DNA from 4 places in the Marinomonas sp. FW-1 genome. Region 4 is predicted to be linked to each of the others. Evidence: predicted binding sites of a transcription regulator. Region 4 holds the regulator's gene; each other region holds the start of a gene.
What was found. Region 4 encodes FNR, which switches genes on or off when oxygen is low (the NO sensors DNR and NnrR bind a similar motif). Its sites were predicted from a motif close to TTGATNTANATCAA; they were not measured.
Positions count from the first base shown of each region.

Region 1: C1X04_RS02350 (cytochrome ubiquinol oxidase subunit I) is a predicted target of FNR. The motif match lies at 2,679-2,692, and genes of this name have one in related genera.
Region 2: cyoA (ubiquinol oxidase subunit II) is a predicted target of FNR. The motif match lies at 3,148-3,161, and genes of this name have one in related genera.
Region 3: C1X04_RS13920 (OmpW family outer membrane protein) is a predicted target of FNR. The motif match lies at 2,162-2,175, and genes of this name have one in related genera.

Region 1 covers NZ_CP025987.1:502,023-508,049, forward strand. Annotated here, with positions in the region: gene C1X04_RS18395 (hypothetical protein) at 1-52, opposite strand, end outside; gene cydB (cytochrome d ubiquinol oxidase subunit II) at 52-1,062, opposite strand; gene C1X04_RS02350 (cytochrome ubiquinol oxidase subunit I) at 1,062-2,486, opposite strand; gene C1X04_RS02355 (sensor histidine kinase) at 2,837-4,753, shown strand; gene C1X04_RS02360 (sigma-54 dependent transcriptional regulator) at 4,740-6,027, shown strand, end outside.
Region 2 covers NZ_CP025987.1:96,581-102,607, reverse strand. Annotated here, with positions in the region: gene cyoB (cytochrome o ubiquinol oxidase subunit I) at 1-1,828, opposite strand, end outside; gene cyoA (ubiquinol oxidase subunit II) at 1,828-2,871, opposite strand; gene C1X04_RS00435 (PLP-dependent aminotransferase family protein) at 3,648-5,123, opposite strand; gene C1X04_RS00430 (pyridoxamine 5'-phosphate oxidase family protein) at 5,229-5,879, shown strand.
Region 3 covers NZ_CP025987.1:2,992,568-2,998,594, reverse strand. Annotated here, with positions in the region: gene C1X04_RS13935 (MgtC/SapB family protein) at 1-20, shown strand, start outside; gene C1X04_RS13930 (DUF2057 domain-containing protein) at 248-979, shown strand; gene C1X04_RS13925 (carboxylate/amino acid/amine transporter) at 1,053-1,928, opposite strand; gene C1X04_RS13920 (OmpW family outer membrane protein) at 2,244-2,855, shown strand; gene C1X04_RS13915 (HD domain-containing protein) at 2,975-3,613, shown strand; gene C1X04_RS13910 (MarR family winged helix-turn-helix transcriptional regulator) at 3,623-4,069, opposite strand; gene C1X04_RS13905 (DUF2798 domain-containing protein) at 4,172-4,624, shown strand; gene modC (molybdenum ABC transporter ATP-binding protein) at 4,638-5,741, opposite strand; gene modB (molybdate ABC transporter permease subunit) at 5,738-6,027, opposite strand, start outside.
Region 4 covers NZ_CP025987.1:2,044,894-2,050,920, forward strand. Annotated here, with positions in the region: gene C1X04_RS09575 (ATP-dependent DNA helicase RecQ) at 1-1,347, shown strand, start outside; gene C1X04_RS09580 (SprT family zinc-dependent metalloprotease) at 1,347-1,871, shown strand; gene ttcA (tRNA 2-thiocytidine(32) synthetase TtcA) at 1,992-2,831, shown strand; gene C1X04_RS09590 (YfaZ family outer membrane protein) at 2,842-3,408, shown strand; gene C1X04_RS09595 (adenine phosphoribosyltransferase) at 3,494-4,036, opposite strand; gene fnr (fumarate/nitrate reduction transcriptional regulator Fnr) at 4,061-4,822, opposite strand; gene hemN (oxygen-independent coproporphyrinogen III oxidase) at 4,844-6,027, opposite strand, start outside.

The DNA of each region.
Region 1 (6,027 bases), 1.5 Mb from region 4:
ATTGCCACGATTTGAGTTTGGCGGCTTTTTCTTTCAGGCTTTTGAGCGACATTAGTAACCCTCCTGATAATCTTCCACCTTACCGGCAAAGACGCGATAACCCCATAAGGTGTAAGCACAAATCAAGGGCACAAAGATGCAGATACCAGGCAGCAAGAAAAGCAAGCTGCTGTCTGGCGAAGCGGCTTCCATAAAGGTTAGTTGTCTTGGTATCAGATATGGAAACAAACCAACAACAAGACCAGCGAAGCCTAATAAGAAGAGGGTTGCAGCATACCAGAATGGTCGACCTTCATGATGAGTGATACCAGCGGAGTGACTGTTTAAATCTTTCCAAGCCAATGCCGCAACGACTAAGGTAATAATAGGCAAGGGCGATAGCCATAAAAAATTTAAGCCGGAGAACCAGCGTTGACGAATGTCTACTTGGCTCACTACTGTCCACACGCTGACAATAACCATGGCTAAAATAGTGATCAGCAAGAGTCGCTTGCCTAATTTGGCTGCGTGATCTTGGATACGCCCACGACTTTTCATAAACAAATAACAAGCAGCCAACAGCGCATAGCCTGCCATTACGGCAAAGCCAGTTAATATAGAAAAAGGTGTTAGCCAATGTAAGCTAGACAAACTGTCGACACCGACTGGCACGCCTTGAACGATGGAGCCGAGCAACATGCCTTGGCAAAATGCTGCTATGGCTGACCCCGCGCTAAATGCAAGGTCCCAATAAGGTCGAGATGTATCGGATTTAAACCGATACTCGAACGCCACCCCGCGAAAAATCAGTGCAAATAACATCAGCATAATGGGCAAATAAAAGGTCGAGGTAATGCCTGCATAAGCAGCGGGAAACGCTGCAAACAACACCACACCACCAAATACTAACCAAGTTTCGTTACCATCCCAGACGTGTGAAATAGAACGCATTAAATGATCTCGCTCGCCTTCTTGGTTAAACCAAGGGTAGAGAATGCCAATCCCTAGATCGAAGCCATCGAGTAACACGTACATGAAGATGGCAAAGCCTAAGACAAGGAAGTAGAAAAGTGCTAAATCCATTATTTATCTCCTTGTGCTTTTAAACTTTGGTTTTCAGTGTTTAGGGATTTTACCCAAGCCAATGCGTAGCCTGGTGCTTTCATACCAATCAATTGTTGTTCGAGAGCTTTCATTGACGGCGGCCCCTTCTTGATCAGTTTGCGCATGAAGTAGAGGTAAACACCAATCAGCAAACTGTAAATGATCACAAACATGGTTAAGGTAAACAGCACGCGCTCTGGAGGAAGTGGTGATACGATCTCCGATGTTCTAACGAGGTTGTAGACAATCCAAGGTTGGCGGCCGATTTCCACCACATACCAACCTGCTAGTACTGCAATGACACCCATAGGCGTAAAAAATGTCACGATAGACAAGAAGGCTTTGTTTTCATACAAGCGGCCTTTACGACGTAATAAAAGTGCTAGCGCCGCGATGCCCATCATGCCAAAACCAATACCCACCATGACACGGAAAGACCAAAACACTAACGGCACATTGGGTCTGTCTTCTGGCGGTACGGCTTTTAGACCTTGTACTGCACCATCCCAAGAATGAGTGAGTATCAAACTGCCGAGATTTGGAATGCCGACTTGATAATCGTTTGATTCCGTTTTCATGTTTGGCATAGCGAACAGTAACAGCGGCACGTTTTCTTCTTCCGCAGGCCAAATACCTTCCATTGCAGCGAGTTTAGTTGGCTGATGTTCTTTGACGTTCAAGCCGTGCATATCGCCAATCCATGCTTGCAGTGGCGTTAGTACCAAGGCAAACCACATGCACATGGACAGTCCTTTTTTCGCAAAGGGAATGTTTTGCTTTTTCAGCAAGTAGTAAGCACTGATGCCCGCCACGACAAAAGTCGCGGTAATCAATGACGCAACCAGCATGTGAGTAAGGCGGTAGGGCATAGACGGATTGAAGATGACTTCCATCCAACTCGAGACTTCGAATTTACCATTGACGATCTTGTAGCCTGTTGGTGTTTGCATCCATGAGTTCGCCACAATGATCCAAAATGCAGAAATCCAAGTACCTATCATTACGGTGACGGTTGCAAAGAAATGCAACTTGCGGCCAACGCGCTGCCAACCAAATAGCATGACGCCAAGAAAGCCTGCTTCCATAAAAAAGGCAGTCAGCACTTCGTACGCCATCAAAGGACCAAGAATGGCACCGGTGATTTCGGAGAACTTGGAAAAGTTCGTACCAAATTCGTAGGACAAAACAATGCCAGATACCACGCCCATACCAAAGGTAATGGCAAACGGCTTGATCCAAAATTTGGCAAGCTGCAAATAGTAAGGGTTGTGTGTTTTAAGCCACAGCCCTTCCCAAATGGCAATCAGCGTTGCCAAACCAATGGTGATACTGGGAAAAATAATGTGAAAACTCACCGTAAAGGCGAACTGTATACGAGATAAAATGGCGACGTCGAGGTCCATAATGGCTCCCTTGGGTGTCAGTAAGCGTTAAGAGATTGAAGTTAAAACTAGGCATTTCTCTTAATTCTTAGCGTACGCATTTGTTGCAACGCTAGAGGCAATAGGGCTAAGCCCACAATGCTAAAAAGCGCGATGATTTCGGTCATTAAAAAGCCAGCATTCATGATGTTTGTCCTGTCATTTGAAAATTGTTTGATTTAGATCAAGGTTGCTTTACCTATAGCAAGGGACAGGCCAACTATTAGTTAAATTTATACTGTTGATTTTAAAGGAAAAATTTTCGTCTTTGCGTGAAGTGTAAAAAAGGTTTACGATTTTCTCACTTTTAGGTGTAAACGAGGTTTACGATTTTGACACTTTCCCTGATGTTTGAAGTGGCCATGTTGGTGACCAGTGTGTGCGGCGTATTGGTCGCGGTCTGGTTATTGTGGCGAGCTAGAAAACAAAGTGATCTACAAGCTCTGGCAGGTTTTGCCATTATGATGGCGATTTGGTGCTTTGGGCATGTGGTCTTGTTCCAAGGCTACGAGCAAATTGGTATTCATATCATTCTGGCCAACCCGTTGATGCCGACCTTCTTCTTACATTTTGCGATTCGTTTTGTGAACTCTGGCTCGGTTAAAGAGCCTATGCTGGAACGCTTATATCAAGTAGTGCCTTGGTTTTATCTGACCAGTTTTGCTGTGGTATTACAAAGCTGGTGGATTGGCGCTGGAGATGCGATCAGTACGCTAGACACGCGTTCCTTTTTTATCTTTACCGAGGCGGGGACATGGAATCTTGCCTATACGGTGTTGATCGGTATCTTGGCTCATGGGGTGTTGTTGTTTGGTTGGTATCGACATTCTGGTAATAAGAAACGCTCCATTCTCGCCATGTTTGGCGTTGGCGCTTGGGGCTTGTTGTTAGCGACCAGTTTTGTGTTTCCTTCCTTTGGCATTAGCTGGTTTCCCTATCCCATGCTCTTACTGCCAACCTATTTGCTATTGTTGGTTTATGCGGTAGTTCGCTATCAAATTTTGTCGGTCAATGCCTTTGCCAATCGGGCCTTGCTTTGGGTTGCCATGATGTTGGTGATTCTCTGTGTGATTGCCGTGATCAGTGTGGTGTCTGGTCGTATAGGTTTGCAGGCGCTGGCCAATGTACCCAGTTGGCAACTCTGGTTGTATTCCTTGCTGATTTTGGTGGTTGCGGCGGTGATTTATCAGCCTTTAAGCCGTTTGGTTTCTCGGCTGATTTACCCCGGCGCGTTATTAAATGAAGCTGTGTTGGACACCTGGTCAACGCAATTAAAAGAGGCGCAAGATTGGCCACAATTAATTGCCATTGGTGAGCGTTTACTTTCTTTGCAGATAAGACGCAATGTGGCGATTCAGTTACAAAGCTCCGCTTATCTTGTTCAAGAAAAAAATGACGTCTTAGCGATACGAGTCTCTCGGTTAGGTACTGATTGGCACTTCACTTTAATAGGCTGGGAAGACGCTAGCCCTGGTATGCGTTTGACGGCGGAAGTGTTTGCATCCTTGTTTTCAACCAGTTGCGGCTTGCTTGAGCGCTCTTTGGCCTTGGCCGTGGCCGAGCGAAAACGCATGGACGAACAGCATCTTGTCGAGTTGGGGAGTTTGTCTGCGGCAATGGCACATGAACTGCGTAATCCTTTGAATATAATTTCTATGGCGGCTTATGACGCACCCGCCGAGACGCGTCAGCATATTCAGACTCAGCTTAAACGCGCCGATCGTTTGGTGAGTGATATGTTGGTGTATTCAGGTGGCTTGTCATTACAAATAGTTGCCACGCCGTTGCGATCTTTAGTGGCGAGTATTTTGGCGCAAGCTCAGCTAGAAGGTGTCACGTTTGAGCTGGATATTGATGAAACGATTGAGTTGGATGCTGACCCGCAACGGCTTCAGCAGGTGTTCATTAACCTGATCGATAACGCCGTGTCTTTTTTGCGCAATATGCCAGATGGCAAGTTATCCATTGAAGCGGAAGAACGAGATCAACAGATCGTTATCCAAGTAAATAACAATGGACCTGAGATTGATCCAAGTTTACAAGGCGATAACTTATTTCAGCCCTTTGTGACCAAGCGAGCTGGCGGCAGTGGTCTTGGTTTAGCCATTGTGCGTCGTATTGTCGATGCTCATGGCGGGAAGATTCAGCATCGTTCTGATTCGATATGGCCTGTAACCTTCGAGCTTATTTTACCTCGCCACTTTTCTGGTACTGACATTTCAAATAGAGAATTCCATGACTCAAAATAAAATATTACTGGTCGACGACGAGCCCGCATTTCGTGAATTAGCCAGTCGCTGGTTGGCAAAGCAAGATTATCATGTGAAAACGGCAGGCAGCTTAGATGAAGCCCGTGGTGCGTTGGCATCGTTTGATGCGGATCTGGTGCTCTTGGATCTTTCCATGCCGCCAAGTTTTGATCCACAAGTCACCTTGGATGCGATAGGCGAATTTGATGGTCGTCCGGTGATCATTATTACAGGCCATGCGGATCGGGATTTGGCACTTAAAGCCATTGAGCTTGGCGCATGGGATTTTATTGCCAAGCCGATTGATCCAGATATGTTGGCGGTTGTGGTGCGTCGAGCAATCACTAAAACCACCTTAGAGCGAGAGTTAACTCAGCTAAAGCAAACGGGTAATTCTGCAAAGGGTGCGTCAGCGTATATCGGTCATTCAATCAGTTCGCAAAAGGTCAGAGCGCTCGTAGAGCGAATCGCCCCGACGGATGTGCGCGTCTTGGTGACAGGGCCATCAGGTACAGGAAAGGAGGTTATCTCGCGTACTTTACATGATTTAAGTCATCGTGCAGCCAAACCATTTATCTCGGTACATTGCGGTGCTATTCCAGCGGATTTATTAGAAAGTGAGCTGTTCGGTTATGTGAAAGGCGCCTTTACCGGAGCGGAAAAAGACAAAGTCGGTTTATTGAGTTTGGCCGATGGTGGCACCTTATTCTTAGATGAAATTGGTGAAATGCCGTTGGCGATGCAGGTGAAACTGCTGCGCGTGTTGCAAGAAGGTACCTTTTTCCCTGTAGGCGGACGAGAGCAAAAACACATCGATATTCGAGTGGTCTCCGCGACCAACGCCGACTTACTGAGCAAGGTGCAAGAAGGCAGCTTTCGAGAGGATCTGTATTACCGAATAAAAGGCGTAAACATCGAGACTCAAGCGCTTGCTGAACGGCTAGAAGATGTCCCAGTATTGCTGCAATCATTTTTACAGCGTTTGCAAAACCAGCAAAATAAGCAGCTACAGCTCAGTCCTGAAGCTGTGCAATGGTTCCGCGATCAAACTTGGCCTGGAAATGTTCGGGAATTGAAAAACGCCTTAGAAAGCGTCGCGTCTATTTGCCCACAAGGGCAAATTACCATGGAAGACATTCAGCTGCTGTATCCCAGTGGTGAGGCTATTCGTCAAACTCCAATAAGCACACCAACGAACGACGCCTCATTAGACGAACAAGTTCGGGACCTTGAAATTCGATTGATTAACCAAGCCTTAGAAAAAAACCAAGGCA
Region 2 (6,027 bases), 1.9 Mb from region 4:
AGATCATTGCAAAACCAAATGCTGTAATAAGAGCACCGATGATAATCCCAGCCTTAGTATTCTTAGGCATGTGGATAGGGGCATAGCTTGCTTTACGAACGTAAGCAGTGCCTTTCTCTTTCATATCAGTGAAAGCATCGATATCAGACACAACTGGAAGTTCAGCAAAGTTGTAGAACTGTGGCGGAGAAGCCGTAGACCACTCTAGCGTATGACCATTCCATGGATCACCAGTCGTATCCAAGTTTTGCTTGCGATCGCGGAAGCTGACGTACAATTGTAGCAACTGGCAAATAATACCCGCCATGATAACAAAAGCACCAACAAGAGCGATGTACAACCAAATGTTCCAATCTGGGTTATCCGTGTGGTTAAGACGACGAGTCATACCTAGGAAGCCCAAAACGTACAATGGCATGAAGGCTAAGAAGAAACCAACTAACCAGCACCAGAACGCCGCTTTACCCAATTTCACATTTAGGTGGAAGCCCATTGCTTTAGGGAACCAGAACGTGAAACCAGCTAGATAGCCGAATACCGCGCCACCAATGATGGTGTTGTGGAAGTGAGCAATCAAGAATAGGCTGTTGTGCAATACATAGTCAGCGCCAGGTACAGCAAGTAGAACGCCTGTCATACCACCAACGGTGAAGGTCACCATGAAACCAAGAGTCCAAAGAACCGGCACAGTCACACGAAGGCGACCACGGTACATAGTGAACAACCAGTTAAATAGTTTCACACCTGTCGGTACGGCAATGATCATAGTCATAATACCGAAGAAGGCATTAACGTTCGCGCTGGAACCCATGGTAAAGAAGTGGTGAAGCCATACGATGAAACCAAGAATGGAAATCGAAGCTGTCGCCCAAACCATAGATTTGTAGCCGAACAAACGCTTACCAGTGAAGGTAGACACAATTTCAGAGAAGATACCAAATGCTGGAAGTACAAGAATGTACACCTCAGGGTGACCCCAAGCCCAGAACAAGTTGATATACATCATTGAGTTACCGCCGCCATCATTCGTAAAGAAGTGGAAGTCTAAGTAACGGTCAAGCGTTAGCATTGCTAGTACAGCAGTCAAAATTGGGAAAGATGCTGCGATCAAAATGTTGGCCCAAGTACAGGTCCAAGTGAAGATCGGCATATCCATCAATTTCATGCCTGGAGTACGCATTTTGAATACTGTCGCCAAAAAGTTAACAGCCGTTAATGTCGTACCAATACCGGATATCTGGAGTGCCCATATATAGTAGTCAACACCAACCCCCGGACTGTATTGCAAGCCAGCCAATGGTGGATAAGCTACCCAACCAGTTTTAGCAAACTCACCAAGACCCAAAGAGATGTTGATCAATACCGCACCAGAAACCGCTAGCCAGAAACTAAGGTTGTTCAAGAACGGGAAGGCAACGTCACGAGCACCAATCTGTAGCGGTACAATGATGTTCATCAAGCCGATCATAAATGGCATAGCCATAAAGATGATCATGATGACACCGTGTGCCGTAAAGATTTGGTCGTAGTGACTTGGAGGTAGATAACCAGGGTCACCGTTCGTTGCAAGTGCAAGCTGCAAACGCATCATGATTGCATCCGCAAAACCACGCAGCAACATCACAAATGCTAGAACGATGTACATAATACCCAGTTTTTTATGGTCAACTGACGTCAACCAATCATTCCAGAGTACACCAAGCAATTTGTTTTTAATAACTAGGAAGGCGACCACGCAACCCAAAACCGCAACCACACACAAAGTGGTGATAACGATCGGATCGTATGGAAGAGCGTCCCACGATAGTTTGCCTAAGAGTGCAGACATTATTTTTCAGCCTCCATATGCATATCATGCGATGAGTCTTGAGACTCGCCATGATTCATATCACTTTGATTCATTTCGCCATGGTTCATTTCACCGTGAGCTGAATTATCGTGAATCATTTTAGAATCAAAAACAGTTCCTTCAAGCAACTCAACTTTGCCGTGATCTTTCATGAACTTCATAACATTGTCCATAAAGATGCTTGATTCAATCGAGTTGTAATATTGAACAGGTGTTGGCTCAACGTGATGCGCATCGATTTCATGTTCAGCAAGTTTCTCATAGGATGCTTGATTCAAGACGCCATTATTGATGACATCATGAGTTCCAGCTTTAACGCCCTCAACCCAAGCATCGAAATCTGCTTCTGTTGGTGTAGCGATTGCTTTGAACTTCATTCCAGAGAAGCCGGCACCACTGTAGTTTGCTGACATACCGTCAAATGAACCAGGCTCATTTGCAATCAAATGAAGCTTAGTCACCATTCCCGCCATTGAGTAAATTTGGCTACCCAATTGAGGAATGAAGAACGAGTTCATCGTGCCTTCAGATGAAATTTGGAACGCAACAGGAACGTTTGCAGGGAATCGCAATTCATTCACGGTAGCAATGCCAAGATCCGGATAGATAAACAACCACTTCCAGTTCATCGAAACGACCTGAACGTTGATATGATCTTTATCCGACTTCAAAGGTTTGTAAGGATCCAATGAATGGGTTGATTTCCATGTAATCACACCAAGGATGATGACGATCACAATTGGAATAGACCAAACAATAGTTTCAATTTTTGTGGAGTGTGACCATTTTGGTTCGTAGATCTCGTCACGACCTTCACGGTATTTCCAAGCGAAATACAGTGTCATGAAGATGACAGGAATTACTACAAGCAGCATCAACAAAGTCGCAACTATAATTAGCTGCTTCTCTTCAATACCAACTTGCCCTTTAGGATCGAGCACACCACCCTGACAACCGGCGAGCAAGCCCACCATTAGCGCCAAAGCGACTTTACTTAGGATACGAGTTAACAAGAGAATCATCCTCTAACCCCGAGGTTCACAAAACTGCCACTTGAATATCAAGCAACAGAACGAAAATCCGGCTAATGCCGGGTATTTCAGTAAAGATCACCATACTGAGAACAGCACAAAAACCATTACTAAGTTAATACTATTAACGCAGTAATGATTTTTTTGGATCACCTAAATCTGAAAAAGGGAGCTCTACATCTCAACATGCGTCGGGCCTCAGCACGACTTGCTTGCTCATTAGGAGCAACATGAACTAAAGAGAAGGCCATTTTCTGGCGAGCAGGGTTGATATTGGTCATAACGGGCCAATAACTAACCAATAATAGAGTGATAAAAACAAGGCTAAAAAGTAGCCCTGCTTTAAAAATAAGGTCTGAACTGATAACGCTTAGGTTATCTGCAAAGGAAGGAGCGGCTGTAAATATAAAGAAACACACGAACAAGCAAGACACAGCTATCACAGGGCGTAAAGAATCCGCCAAGACGCTGGATACTGTATGCATAAAATGATGCAAAATGTCTTGAAAATTGTTCAATTTATCCATCCGATTCATAAAAACAAAAGTGTAAATGCCGTCTTTACTCGCTTCATACGAATTCAAGTGGGCGAAATATAGCAAAATTTAAGCAACCACACAAAGCGTAGTTTAGCCTTTGTTCTTCTTTGCTTCACTGTCTTTTTATAAAAATTCACATTCTAAGCAAAGGAAAATCTCTGCTTTTTGCTCTCATCCAAAGAGCAACGCCCTTAAAAGACGATTTCTTTACAATTTGCAAATCCTACTTTATCCCAGTTTTTTCTTAAACCAATGCTCCAATGCGACAACAATGTGCACCATAGTTTCATCTTTCGCACCACTAAAGCCCAATAAAAAGCCCAAACGTGAAGCACAATGAGCGTCACTATAATGTGAGGACAGAGGCGAAAGCTCGATGCCTTGTTGCGCAAGATCCTGCGCTATATGTTGATCCAATGGCGTCTTCGAAGACAAAGCAGATACAACAGAGGATTTCAGTATTATTAAGACATGCATCCCCCCTCGCGGCTTTCTCCATTCAAACCAAACGCCTAACTGTCTCTCAAGCAGCTGAATTAGGAAATCCCGTTTAAAACGATAATGGCGACGCATCTTATTTACATGGCGATTAAAGTGACCTTGTTGCATAAAATCCGCGACAGCAGGCTGCATAGGTAACGAAGCAGACGTCCCCAGCACTCGCTGACTTTTATGCAATGCCGCAACATGCCTTGTCGGAGCGACAATAAAACCAAGCCGCAAGCCACGAAACAGCACTTTCGAAAAACTCCCCACGAAGAACACGCGATCACGAGCCTGTTCATGCATACTCGCCGTTTGCATAAAAGGTACATTACTGCGGCCTTGGTAAATAAACTCATTATCGTAATCGTCTTCTACCAACCACCAGCTTGAAGAGTCATTGTGCAGCGCTTGCAACCATTGCTGACGTCGCGCCACACTGATATTAACGCCAAGAGGGTATTGCCGATTTGGCGTGACAATCGCCACATTTGAAATTTGTTCACTTTCTGGTAAGCATGGCCCATCGTCATCAATATAGAGATCGCCCGTTTTGACCGATGCAGAAATGGCTTGGCGAATCGGCGGGTAAGTAGGCTCTTCAAACCACCATTTCATTGACGAGCCAGCAGCCCCTTCCAACGCTGTAATGGCATGCTGTAATAAAAACAGCGAATCCCGACTGCCAGCCGTGACAATAATTTGCTCTGCCGAGCAATCAAGGCCGCGAACACGATACAAATAATCGGCTATTTCGGCTTTTAAATCCGGGTACCCTGTCGCATAACCACCTTGCAATACAGTCATGTCTGGATTTAGCCAACTGCGTCGCATACTGGCCGCCCATTCCTTAGTAGGAAAAACAGACACATCAGCACCAGAATCAAACGCCCATTTTGTAGATAATGTACTACGTGATAAGAAATCCGCTCTGAATTGTTTTGTCACACTCTGATTCACCATGGGCAACGCAGCAACAAACACACCACGCTTTTCTTCGCTGGTTAAAATGCCTTCCGCAATTAACTGATCATAAGCTCGCGACGTAGTACTGCGTGAAACACCCAACGAACCAGCGAGCAAACGCGAGGAGGGTAATTTGTCACCCACAGATAACGCTCCCGAAACAATGCCTTGCTGGATTTGCTCAATCAACTGTTGGTAATAAGGAGCGCCTTCGTCATCAAGTGAAAAGCGCACACTGCCTATACCGTGCTTCATATCTGGCCTGCTTTTTTATATTGATTCTGGCTATTTTTATAAAAGCCAGATTTTCTTAAAGTCTTGTTATAGCCAACACCTCAACAAGACTCAAGGGAAGAATGCATGGGCCAGTCACTCGAAGAAACAGCATTAAGCAAAGTGAAAAGAGGGCCGAACAGAGCCTCCTATGATAAAGACCTAGCGCTAGACATTATTGATGCCGCGCTAATGTGTCACGTCGGGCAAACCAAAGATGGCCAAGTTTTTGTTACGCCAACGAGCCATTGGCGCGAAGGCGACTACTTCTACTGGCACGCTCACTCTAAAGCGCGCAATGTGAAAGGCCCAATCGACAAGCCGGAAAAGGTCTGCATTAACGTGAGCTTATTAGATGGCTTGGTTTTAGCTCGTTCCGCCATGCACCATTCGGTGAATTATCGCTCTGTGACCTTATTTGGGGTGCCGGAATTGATCGACGATAAAGATGAAAAAGTGCGCCAGTTCAAACTTTTCTTAGACAAAGTCAGCCCTGGACGCTGGGAAACTCTACGCCCGGTCAACGATCAAGAGATCAAAGCCACTGGCGTCGTGCGCATCAAGATCGACGAAGCCTCGGTCAAATTCCGAGCAGAACCACCAATCGATGATCCAGCCGATAACAACTGGCCTGTGTGGGCAGGTGTTATGCCTCTAGAAAGACGCTGGGGTGACGTTGAACAAGATCCTATTCAAACGGCGCACTATCCAGCACCCAAGGCTCCCGATGCTTTTTAACCTCAGGGACAAGATCTGCACCAAAGGATCTTGTCCCTCCTAATCGAGCCTGCTAGTATCAAAATCATGACGTATCTTATTGCACGATCACATCGATTTATCAGCCTCCGAGTCCCTAAACTGGACGCGGCGGCTTTGCTCTTTCTGA
Region 3 (6,027 bases), 950 kb from region 4:
GCTGGCGTAAGAAAGACTAAGTATGTGCTCAGCTTACAATAGCGCATAGGGGTTACCTGAAACTTTATTGTAAAAGTAGCAAGCTGATGTCCACAAAGAGTGGCTTACTCAGGCAGTTCGTTTTTATTCAATGTAAAGGAAAAAAGACAAAATCGCGCAAGTGCTTCTGAACTAGGTCTTCACACACAATTTAAACGGCATTCTATGTTAGATTTGCTTCAAATATTGTGATGTTTAAGGACGTAGAATGAAGGTAAAACGTGGATTTAGTGCCGTGGCAATCTTAGTTAGCTGCTTTACAGTACTCCCTGCTATGGCAGCGACATTTGAAGTGCCCAGGTCTTTTGAAATTATGTATGTTGACTTAGAAAGTTCTCGACAGTTTGGGAACGACTTCAAGGTCGATGTGGAGGAAGGGCCGCATCAAATTGTTGTTCGATTTAATAAATTGCTACGTAGTGGCGGCGATACTCAAACTTTCCAATCGGAACCGATTGTATTGAATTTGCAGTTTGAGAAGGATACCTACCTGAGTTTGAAGGCCCCTTATGTCTCTACGGTTAGGCAGGCAGAAGACAATGTAAAAGATCCTCAGTTCTCCATTATTGATGAAGTAAGTGGCAAAGAGGTTGATTATAAGCAACAAATGCTAACGACCAAGTCTGGGTTACAAAACACGCGGGATTTTGTGGCAGAGGTTGAGCGTTTAACGGCTAAAAATTCAATGAATGCCAATGTCTCATCTTCTGGTCCTGATGTTGCGCCTACAAAAATGTCTGACGATGTTGAGCTGCAAATGATGCAGTTTTGGTATAACCAATCCGACAAAGTGACTCGTAAGCATATTCGAGTTTGGATCGCGGATGATTTATATAAACCAGAAGTCTCAAGTATCCAGTTTGAGATGGCAACATTTTGGTTTAAGAGAGCGGATAAGGAATCACAACAAGCTTTTCAGCAATGGTTGATTAAAGAGTAGTAAGCGATTAGCAAAAAAATCGCCCAACATACACATTTGTGATGTTGGGCGATTTTAGTTTAACAGCTGTATTCTAGAGGGCTGCTTGCGCCTTGCTCTGTCTCTGGTTGAATTTATCATTCACCCATAGTGCTAGTAATATAATCCCGCCACCAATACTTAAACGTAGAATATCTGCATCACGATTCCAGAAAAGCACATTGACCAGTATTCCTGCAGGAATCAGTAAATTGTTTGCTACCGCTAATGTGCCAATGTTGACTAAGGTTGCCCCTTTGTTCCAAGCAAAGTAGCCAAGGCCTGAAGCCACAATTCCTAAGTAAGTCAAAATAGACCATTGTAGTGTTGTGGTAGGCAGTTTATCTGGGTTGCCAAGCACAAGGTAACAAGGAATAACAATGGCAAGAGCACCTAGAAAGAACCAGCCAAATACAGTGCGTTGTGGTAAGTCTGGACGCTCTTTTGCTATAACACGTTTGTAACCAACTTGTCCGGCTGCAAAACAAAGGTTGGCACATTGCACAATCAACAAGCCTTTCACGAAGCCTTCATCTATGCCTTGGTAACGAATTGCAACAGCACCAAGAATGGCAAGCAATGCACTGACTGCAAAACCAATATTGATACGACGATCTAACATGTCATTAATTAGCGTGACATACAGAGGGGTCATAACGGTAAACAGTAATACTTCCGGAACTGATAGGTACAAAAATGATTGGTAGTAAAAGCCATACATGATACCGAGCTGGAATGCGCCACAGACCATTAATTTCAATGCTATTTTTGCTTCGATCTGGCGAAGTTTTAAGAAAGGAAGAAACACAAGAGTGGCAAGAGCTACTCGCATTAATACAGAGAACCAAGCATCAACCTGCCCAGCTAGGTAGACTCCAATTAAACTAAATGAAAACGCCCACAGTAGCGTGACAGCAATAAGTATTGGCATATTATTCTTTATCCAGATGAGAATTTTCGCAAATATTACCGATTTATTGAGCTAGGGTAAATCAGTTTACTTTTATAATTTTGATGGTTTACTAATGTTTCAATGTACACCTTCAAGTAGACGAGTCTTTTTATCTGCATATTTGGGCAAAAAATGATTTTATTTGGGCAGTTTACCTTTTCTTGACCTAGTGGGTGTGTCACCTTGGTTGTCTCTCTGGAGCGAGTAAAACCTTGATCTAGATTAAAATATTGATTGTAGATCCTGTTACTTTTTGGTCACTGACATGTTGTTTGACACAAAAAGGAATCGATTATGAAAGCTTTACTTCCTGTAGCCCTTGTTTCTGCGTTTTGTTCTTCTATGGCTCTTGCACACAGTGCTGGGGATATTTTTGTTCGTGGTGGTTTGGCCAGTGTGATGCCCAACGAAAGCAGCGATAAAGTAACTGGATCCAACGAATTAGAGATTGATAAAGATACTCAGATTGGGGTAACGCTAAGCTATATGTTGACAGACAATGTGGGCTTTGAGGTTTTGGCAGCAACGCCTTTTACTCACGATGTTTCCGTGAACACTTTGGGAAAAGTCGCTGAAGTGTCTCATTTGCCGCCTTCCGTGATGGCGCAATATTACTTTGGTCAAGCCAATAGCCAGGTGCGTCCATATGTGGGTGCTGGTTTGAATTACACGCTTTTCTTTGATGAAGAAGGTAAGGGCGATTTGGCCAATACGGATGTTAACCTCGATAACTCATTTGGTTTGGCTGCTCAAGTGGGTGTAGACGTGACATTATCTGATCACTGGTTTGCCAATGCGTCTCTTTGGTACATGGATATTAATACCGATGTACACACAACCGTTGGCACATTCGATACGGATATTGATCCGCTCACTTTCATGGCGAGTGTTGGTTATACGTTTTAATAGACAATGACATGATAGAGAAAGGCCTTGCTTGAAACAGCAAGGCCTTTTTTATTGAAGGAGGTTGAACTTTGACGTTACCATTCTGACCGTTTCATCCTGTAAGAGCAGAGAAGGTTATGTGGTTTCCAAACGAGCAGCAGTTTTCATCTCAGTGTCAGTCTTTTTTAGTCTCTCAAAATGCAGTGGATGTGGCATATGATGTGAATCATATCCATAGGGTAGTAAAAGCGGCTAAGCAACTGACTCAAGAAGAGGGTGCTGATTGGGGGATTGTTATGCCTGCTGCATGGCTACATGATTGTGTGTCATTGCCAAAAAACCACCCTGATCGAGCTTTCGCTTCAACCATGGCGGCAGATAAAGCCATTGGCTTTCTTGAATCAATTGAGTACCCGAGTGCGCATCATGAAGCCATACATCATGCCATTTGTGCCCACAGCTTTAGTGCCAATATTCCCCCAAAGACACTGGAAGCCAAAATAGTACAAGATGCGGACCGCTTGGATGCCCTGGGAGCGATAGGGATAGCTCGTTGTATGCAGGTGAGTGGGGCACTTAATCGTGCGTTATACGCTAGTCAGGATCCTTTTTGTGAGGTGCGCGAACCGAACGACAGTGCTTATTCAATTGATCACTTTTATAGCAAGCTGTTTGGTATTGCTGAAACGCTTAACCTACCTTCTGCTCGGCATGAAGGCGAGCGAAGAGTCGCCTTCATGCGTGACTTTTTGGAGCACTTAGCACAGGAAATTTAAGGTTAAGTTTTATGCCTCGCTAATGACAGTATTTAAATTAGCGAGCATTTTTTTACCAATGTTTAAGAATGCCTTGAGCTCTTCATCACTAACATCCTTTCTCATTTCTTTTAGAACCTTTTGATCTGCTTGCGCTAGATGCTGATAAACCGTCAAACCTTTGTCGGTTAAAAATAGGTATTGGCTGCGTTTATCATTTGGATTTGGAGACTTGATAATCAGCCCTTGGTTTATAACTTCCTGAATTAAGCGTGTGACTTGCCCTTTGTCTTTGGCGGCTACGTCTGCAAGATAATTTGCTGTGCAATTTTCTGTCTCGTAGATATTTTTCAAAATCATAAAATGCAAAGGTGATAATGACAGTCCTTGCTCCTTCATGATGGCTTTCATTGATACTTTTAATCCGCTGATCGTATTTATGAAGAGAGTTTGTAGTTCTGATTCGTAGTGTTGCATGACAATCCTTGCTTTAGTTGACTTTATCAACTTAATTTAATATAGTTGACTTTGTCAATTTGTTTTGGCGTTTTTACCTTATCATTTTCCGCGAGAGAATCTATGTCAAATAAAGTTCAAAAAATTGCTGTTATCGTTAGCCTTGTTATTGCTATAGGAGGTTCGTTAACTTTCTTAATGACCTGGAGAAATATTGGTTTTACCCAGGATTTCATGACATCTTGGTTGTCTTCTTTTGCTTTGTGTATTCTATGCATTGCACCAATTGGCGGTGTTATCGCTTTTATGGTTAATCGCTTGGTTAATATGCTATTTCCAAGCCTGTCGTCTATGAAGCAAAATATTGTTTTCGGGCTTATTATGGCGGTGTTGATGGAATCGATCATGGCCGTTGTCACGACCGTGAACTTACATGGCTTCCTAGCACTTAAGGATTTAATTAACTTTTGGATCGCGACGTTTATGGCTGCTTTACCTGCTGGATTGGCGATCTCTGTTTTAATGTCTCTGGTTATAAAGCCTAAATTAGCGGCCTTTTGGGCTAAGCCTGCTTGAAGGCTGTCAGTGTTTACGAAAGAACCGCCACAGACTTTATTTGTACAATAACGGATTGACCTTTTTGCAAAGCCAATTGATGGGCAGAAAAAGCGGTAATTTTGGCTAAAATTGCCGTATTGTCGATCATGAGCCGAACCATAGTTTGGCTAGGATCTTTGGGATCTCGTTCAATATCATCAACTACGGCAGTTAGACGATTAAGGATGCTGGATCCGTCTTGTTTGTCCAGCGTGATGCTAACATCTCTTGATTGGATACGTAGCCGAACGGGCTCCCCCAGTGCTTCATTACCTTGTTTAAATGCAATGGCTTGATTGCCAATTGTTAACCAAGACAGCCCCCATTCGGGAGAATGTCGAGTCACTGTGCCTACCACAACCACACTGGCATCTTGATAACGTGAAAAGGAAGTACCAAGTTTTCCAAGTAATGTATGGATGTCGCCTTCCTCTACAACTCGTCCTTTATCCAATACCACCATGTGGTCAGCTAATCTGATTACTTCATCTAACGAATGGCTCACATAAATGATAGGGATGTTAGCTCGACGACACAGCTTTTCTAGGTAAGGCAAAATGTCTTGTTTCAAGGTTTCATCTAGGGCGGCTAAAGGTTCATCCATAAGCAATAATTTTGGCTGAATAAGCAATGCTCTGGCAATGGCGACTCGTTGACGTTCTCCACCTGATAATTGTGCCGGATATTGAGCCAAAATAGAGTCGATATCCATTAAACGAATGACATCGTGATAAGAAATAACGGACTGATCTTTCTTGGCTCGTTTCATCGCAAAACGCAGATTCCCTTCAGCGGTTAAATGCTCAAACAGGTTTGCATCTTGGAAAACAAAGCCTATTGGGCGTTTGTGCAGCGGTAATGATGTTTGAGAGTTTTGCCAAATAGTATCGTCTAGGCGGATGTGGCTACTATTGCTCACCTCTAAACCGGCAATATGACGCAATATCGTGGTTTTTCCTGAACCAGATGGTCCAAATAACGCAGTAACGCCAGTACTCGGGAGCTGGAGGTTGATATCCAAAGAGAAGTGCGACTGTTTGCTGGCTGGTTGAGTAATTTGTATGTGCAATGCTTTTTTATCGTCTGCTGGAGTCACAGTAATCCCCCTGAGACAGCTTTGCTTTTTTGGTGTTTTTGAACGCCGTATAAAAAGGCAAGTACGATAAATGCAAAGACCACCATTAGCAGAGACAGTGTATGAGCTTGGCCGTATTCTAGTGCTTCAACATGGTCATATATTTGTATAGAAATCACTCTTGTTTCACTGGCTATGTTTCCACCTATCATAAGAACCACTCCGAACTCGCCCACGGTATGGGCAAACCCAAGAATCGCAGCACTGATATAACCGGGTCTTGCTAATGGAATGGCAACATAAAAAA
Region 4 (6,027 bases):
GCCCATTGCATTTCTCAATGGGGGAGCTTCTTTAGACCTGAGTACAGCCAATTAGGACAACTTAAGGACTCCTTTCCAGACGTTCCTATCATCGCTTTAACCGGAACCGTCGACAAAGACACAATAAACACCATTCAGACATCACTTAAGTTGAAAGATTGTCAGGTTCTTCTTAGCAGTTTTGATCGATCCAATATAAAGATCCACATCGCTCAAAAACGCAAAGCCAAACAACAGGTTTTGTATTTTTTACATCATGAAGTACCCGGTCAGACTGGCATCATCTATTGTCGGTCAAGAAAGAAGACTGAAGAGATTGCGGATTGGCTCAGTCAATTAGGGCTACCAAGCTTATGTTATCACGCCGCAATGACGGAAGAAGATAAACGAGCTAATCACCACACCTTTACCCACCAACCAGGCACCATCATGGTTGCGACGACGGCCTATGGTATGGGGATTGATATTGCACATGTTCGATTTGTTGTTCACATCGACTTACCCAATAATACTGAGTCATATTTTCAGGAAATAGGCCGCGCGGGAAGAGATGGCAAACCAGCCAAAGCATTACTTTTGTATGGCCTACAGGATATGACCCAAGCTCAACAATTGGCTGCCATGCAACCCTTTTCAGCAGATAAAGAACTTGAAAATATGGGCAAATTCTTTCGGGTTTTGGAAAGTAGGGGCTGTAGAAGACAAAACTTATTGGCACATTTTGATGAACGCTTACCAGCATGCGACAACTGCGACCGATGTCTATCCAATAGATCAGAACAAAATGTGACGATAGCAAGCCAAAAACTGCTTTCTTTAATTTATCATACGAAAGGTGTCCAACCGTTTTCTTTGCTCATCCAGATATTACTTGGCAAAAAAACCAAATCTGTACTGGCAGCTAATGCAGAGACATCTCCGTTATTTGCAAAAGGCAAAGAGCTTACTGAAGTTCAATGGAAAGCGATCATTCGACATCTTATTGCTTTCGATTACATAACACTTGGCACAATATCTGCTTTCACAGTTCACATAAATGAAAAATCTCGGTCCGTGTTAAAAGGCAATACACAAATTATTATTCCAAATGAGCAATACTACCCAACACTTCATGAAGACGATCTTGAGATAGGCAGTGTGAGTTGGCATAAGGTATTAGCTTGGAAATATAGCCATGGTAAAAATACTCTTAGTGAAAATCAGCTAAGATTAATTTGTCGCCATAAGCCAAAATCTATTGCATCTCTTAGCCGGCTAACAGGTTTACCAAAAGATCATGTCGTAGATTTTGCAGATACACTATTAAAAATAGTACATGAGATGGATTCATTGGAGGTAAGTCCTTAATGACGTTGCAACTCGAGCTGACAACTCAAGAACACAAAGCAGACGCCTTAAGTCATATCATCCAGAAAGCAAATGAATGCTTTGATAAAGCTGATCAATTTTTTGGCAATAAATTTAAACGCTCAACCTGCAATCTAAAGCAACGAGGTCGAGCGGCGGGCACAGCTCACCTGCAAAAAAACGAATTGCGCTTTAACCTTTTCATGTACCAACAAGATCCAACCGAATTCATTAATACTGTGGTTCCTCATGAAGTGGCTCACCTTATTGTTTTTCAGATTTATGGTCATTCTGTTAGACCTCATGGCAAAGAATGGCAAGCCGTTATGAGAAAGGTATATGGTATCAATCCAAGTAGGACACATACCTTTGAAACACCACCACAAAAACAACCCTACACATATCACTGCGCGTGCCAGAAGCATCAATTCAGCAAACAACGTCACACTAGGGCACAAAAAGGGGTTGAATACATTTGTAAGGGTTGTAAGTCAAACTTACAATTTGTAGGTAAAATCACTTAGTGCGTCATAAATTTCCTTTAAAAAGTGATTTATCGTGCACTTTTCCTCTGAGATCTTCATTTTTGATGCGATGCCTTTGTGCTTATAGTATTATGGCGTCGTTTTATTTATAGCGTGTTTATGATGGATTTATCTAATCGACCTAAAGAAAAATTAGAGCTGAATAAGCTCCAAAAACGTCTACGTAGACAAACGGGCCAAGCCATTGCTGACTTCAATATGATTGAAGATGGCGATAAGGTAATGGTATGTTTATCTGGCGGTAAAGATTCTTACACAATGCTGGAGATTCTTCGCAATCTGCAAGCTAATGCCCCGATAAACTTTAGTATTGTGGCTGTTAATCTAGACCAAAAACAACCTGGCTTCCCAGAGCATATTTTACCTGCTTACTTAGAAGAGTTAGGTGTTGATTACCACATTTTAGAGCGTGACACCTACAGCATAGTAAAAGAGATTGTGCCTGAAGGGAAAACTACCTGCGGTCTATGTTCACGCTTACGCCGTGGTTCTTTGTATGGGTTTGCTGAAGAAATTGGCGCCACTAAAATAGCACTAGGCCACCATAGAGATGATATTCTTGAAACCTTGTTCTTGAATATGTTCTTTGGCGGCAAGCTAAAATCAATGCCACCTAAATTGTTAAGTGATGATGGTAAGCACGTTGTTATTCGTCCCTTAGCTTATTGCAAAGAAAAAGACATTGAAGCTTTTGCGGTCATGAAAGAGTACCCGATTATTCCTTGCAATTTATGCGGTTCACAAGAGAACCTGCAAAGACAAGTTGTGAAAGACATGCTTCAAAAATGGGAACAAGAATTCCCAGGTAGAACTGAAACTATGTTTTCTGCTATGCAAAATATTGTTCCATCACATCTAGCAGATACAGAATTATTCGACTTCAAAGGGTTAAAGCAAGCACCAGACGCTTTAAACCGAGTAAATATTATTTCGTTATAGGACCTTAAAAATGAATGCTACGTACAAAACACTATTAGTAACCGCAGCCATTTTAGGCACTTCAGCAGTAAATGCTGCCTCTACCGCTGGCGTCAGTTTAACTAACGAGACGGTAAAAGGGGATGTTAACTTTGATATGGGCACATTCGGCGTAGACGCTGGTATTGCTTATGATAAAGATGAGAATTTTACGACTACGCACCTTGGCGTTAATGTTCAAGACGCTGACACCAGCGGCCCATTACAGGTCGGTATTGGCGCTCGTGTATACGGAATCGATGCAGATCTAAAAGATGATAGTGATGTATCTATGGCGCTTGCTTTAGGTGGTTGGTACCGCTACACACTTCCGGAAGCAAACCGAATCAGTATTTATGGCTCGCTTTACTATGCGCCAGAAGTTTTATCCTTCACTAACTTAGATCATATGTACACTTATGAACTTCGTGCAGAGTACATGACTATGCGCAATGCTCGTGCATACATTAGTTATGGAAATACAGTAGCAGTATATGATAACGATAGCCGTATAGAGGCGAACAAAGGTTTTGCTATAGGTGCAATGGTTGATTTCTAATAGAGTTAAAGCTCTTATAGAAAGTAAAAAAGGTGGCATATGCCACCTTTTTTAGTATTAATAACAGCAGTCTAAACGACAGATATCAATCACCGTCATAAGCACAAAGACTAAACACAGGTATGTTGCTGTCACGTAGCTTTTGACTTCCACCAAGATCTGGCAAATCAATTATTGCCGCCACTTCTTTAATATTTGCACCTTGTGCAGATAATAATTCTATTGCAGCTAATAGCGTCCCACCTGTCGCGATTAAGTCATCAAACAACAAGACTTCATCACCGGCTTTAACCGCGCCTTCTTGTATCTCTAACTCCGCTTCACCGTATTCTAGGGCATATTTTTGTGAAATAGTCTTACCAGGCAGTTTGCCTTTCTTACGAACCAGAATTAATGGCTTTTGTAGCTCATAGGCAAGAACCGCTGCGATAAGAAAGCCACGAGCATCAATACAAGCGATATGAGTAATATCAGTAGAAATATAGCGATGCACATAAGCATCTACAACCATTCGCATCCCTTTTGGGTCACTAAAAATGGGAGTAATATCCCGAAAACTGATGCCTTGCTTTGGCCAGTCTTCTACTGTTTGTATTAGTGACTTAACGTAAAAATCATCGTAGAGCATTATGGTATTGCCTCAATATATCAATCAAATTTGACTGATTTTACCACAATCACTGGCAACCCCAACGAGTTTTTGCATTTCTGGGAAATCAACAATTTCAATTTCTTTGCCGTCGACATGAATGAGCTCATTTTTTTGAAAACGGGTGATCACACGACTAACGGTTTCCACTGCTAACCCTAAATAATTTCCGATTTCGCCACGCGACATAGACAAACGGAAAGAGCTAGCAGAATAACCACGTTTTTTAAAACGATTAGAGAGGTTAAGTAAAAAAGAGGCTACTTTTTCATCCGCATTCTTTTTCCCCAGAAGCACCATCATCTGCTGATCATCAGAAATCTTACGGCTCATCACTTTAAAAATCTGGTGCTTTAAAGAGGGAATTTGTGAAGACAACTCTTCAAGGTGGCTAAACGGAATTTCACAAACAGTCGTCGTTTCAAGCGCCTTTGCAGAAACGGGGTAGGTGCCAGAATCAATACCACTTAACCCCACTAGCTCGCTAGGACAATAGAAGCCTGTAATTTGCTCCTCGCCAACAGAAGTAATATTGAATGTTTTTAATGTGCCTGAACGTACTGCATAAACGGAATCAAAAGACTCACCTTGGCGAAACAAAAAATCTCCCTTTTTGAGTGGTTTTTTGCGCTCAATTATCTGATCTAGTCGATTAATATCTTCATCTGCAAGTGCGATGGGAAGACAAAGTGCGCTCAGACTGCAATTTTGACACTGCGAAGTAAGCGTACTATTAAACCTTGAATGTGTGTGTGTTAATGACATTTCAATCTCCCTGATATTAATTCATATAACTTTTGAGTATTTTACCGTGTTGTTTAAATGCTTATCGAAAACCATACAAATACACCGAATAAGCAATCTTCCACGATCTGTGATCTTAATAGTGGTCTGCATTCCACTAGGATCAAACTCCAACATGCCATCTTGTAACATAGGAGTTAAGCTATCCATTTCTTCAGCAAAGTACTCTTTAAAGTCGATTTTAAACCTTTGCTCAACTAACGTCATATTGAGTTGAAACTGTGATATGAGGGTCATGATGACATAATGACGTATTCTATCATCGCGATCGCTAATATACCCTTTAGCAATAGCTAATTGACCCTTTTCAATACTACTCCGATAATCGGTCAAGTCAGTATAATTTTGAATGTACACGCCATTTAAATCGCTAATGGCAGAAACACCGAATGCAATTAAATCCGTGCCTGCATGCGTTGTATAGCCTTGAAAGTTACGGCGCAACGTTTCTTGCTTTTGGGCAATGGCTAATTCATCACTCGATTTCGCAAAGTGATCCATACCAATGTACTCGTAACCAGCCTCTAACAAATACTCTATACTCATTTTCAACAAATCAAGCTTCATGCTTGATAAAGGCAAAACGTCATCGGTTATGCGTCTCTGAGCAGGGAAGCGATCAGGCAAATGCGCGTAGTTGAATAAAGAAATTCGCTCTGGAGCCAGCGCAATTACTTGCTCAAGAGTGTTTTTAAAACCGTCAATTGACTGATAGGGCAGACCATAAATTAAATCAAAATTAATCGACTTAATGCCTAATGCCCTTGCGTCATTTACAAGGCTTTCAACCATACTATAGGGTTGTATTCTATGTATCGCTTGCTGAACTTTATGATCAAAATCTTGAACACCAACACTAATCCGATTGATGCCCATTTCAGTCAGCAATTTGATTTTCGAGTAGCTAATTTCTCTAGGATCTATCTCAATACTGTAGTCCTGTGATCCGTCATTAACCAAATTAAAATACTGATTGATATTATCAAACAACACTTTAATTAGGTCTTCCGTTAAAAACGTTGGAGTGCCACCACCAAAATGAAGCTGTGTAACCTTTCGTGAATGATCAAGCATAAGGCTACGTAACCGCATTTCCTCACCTAGTAGTTCAACATATTCCACGCCTTTATCATATTGCTTTGTCACAATCTTGTTGCACGCGCAGT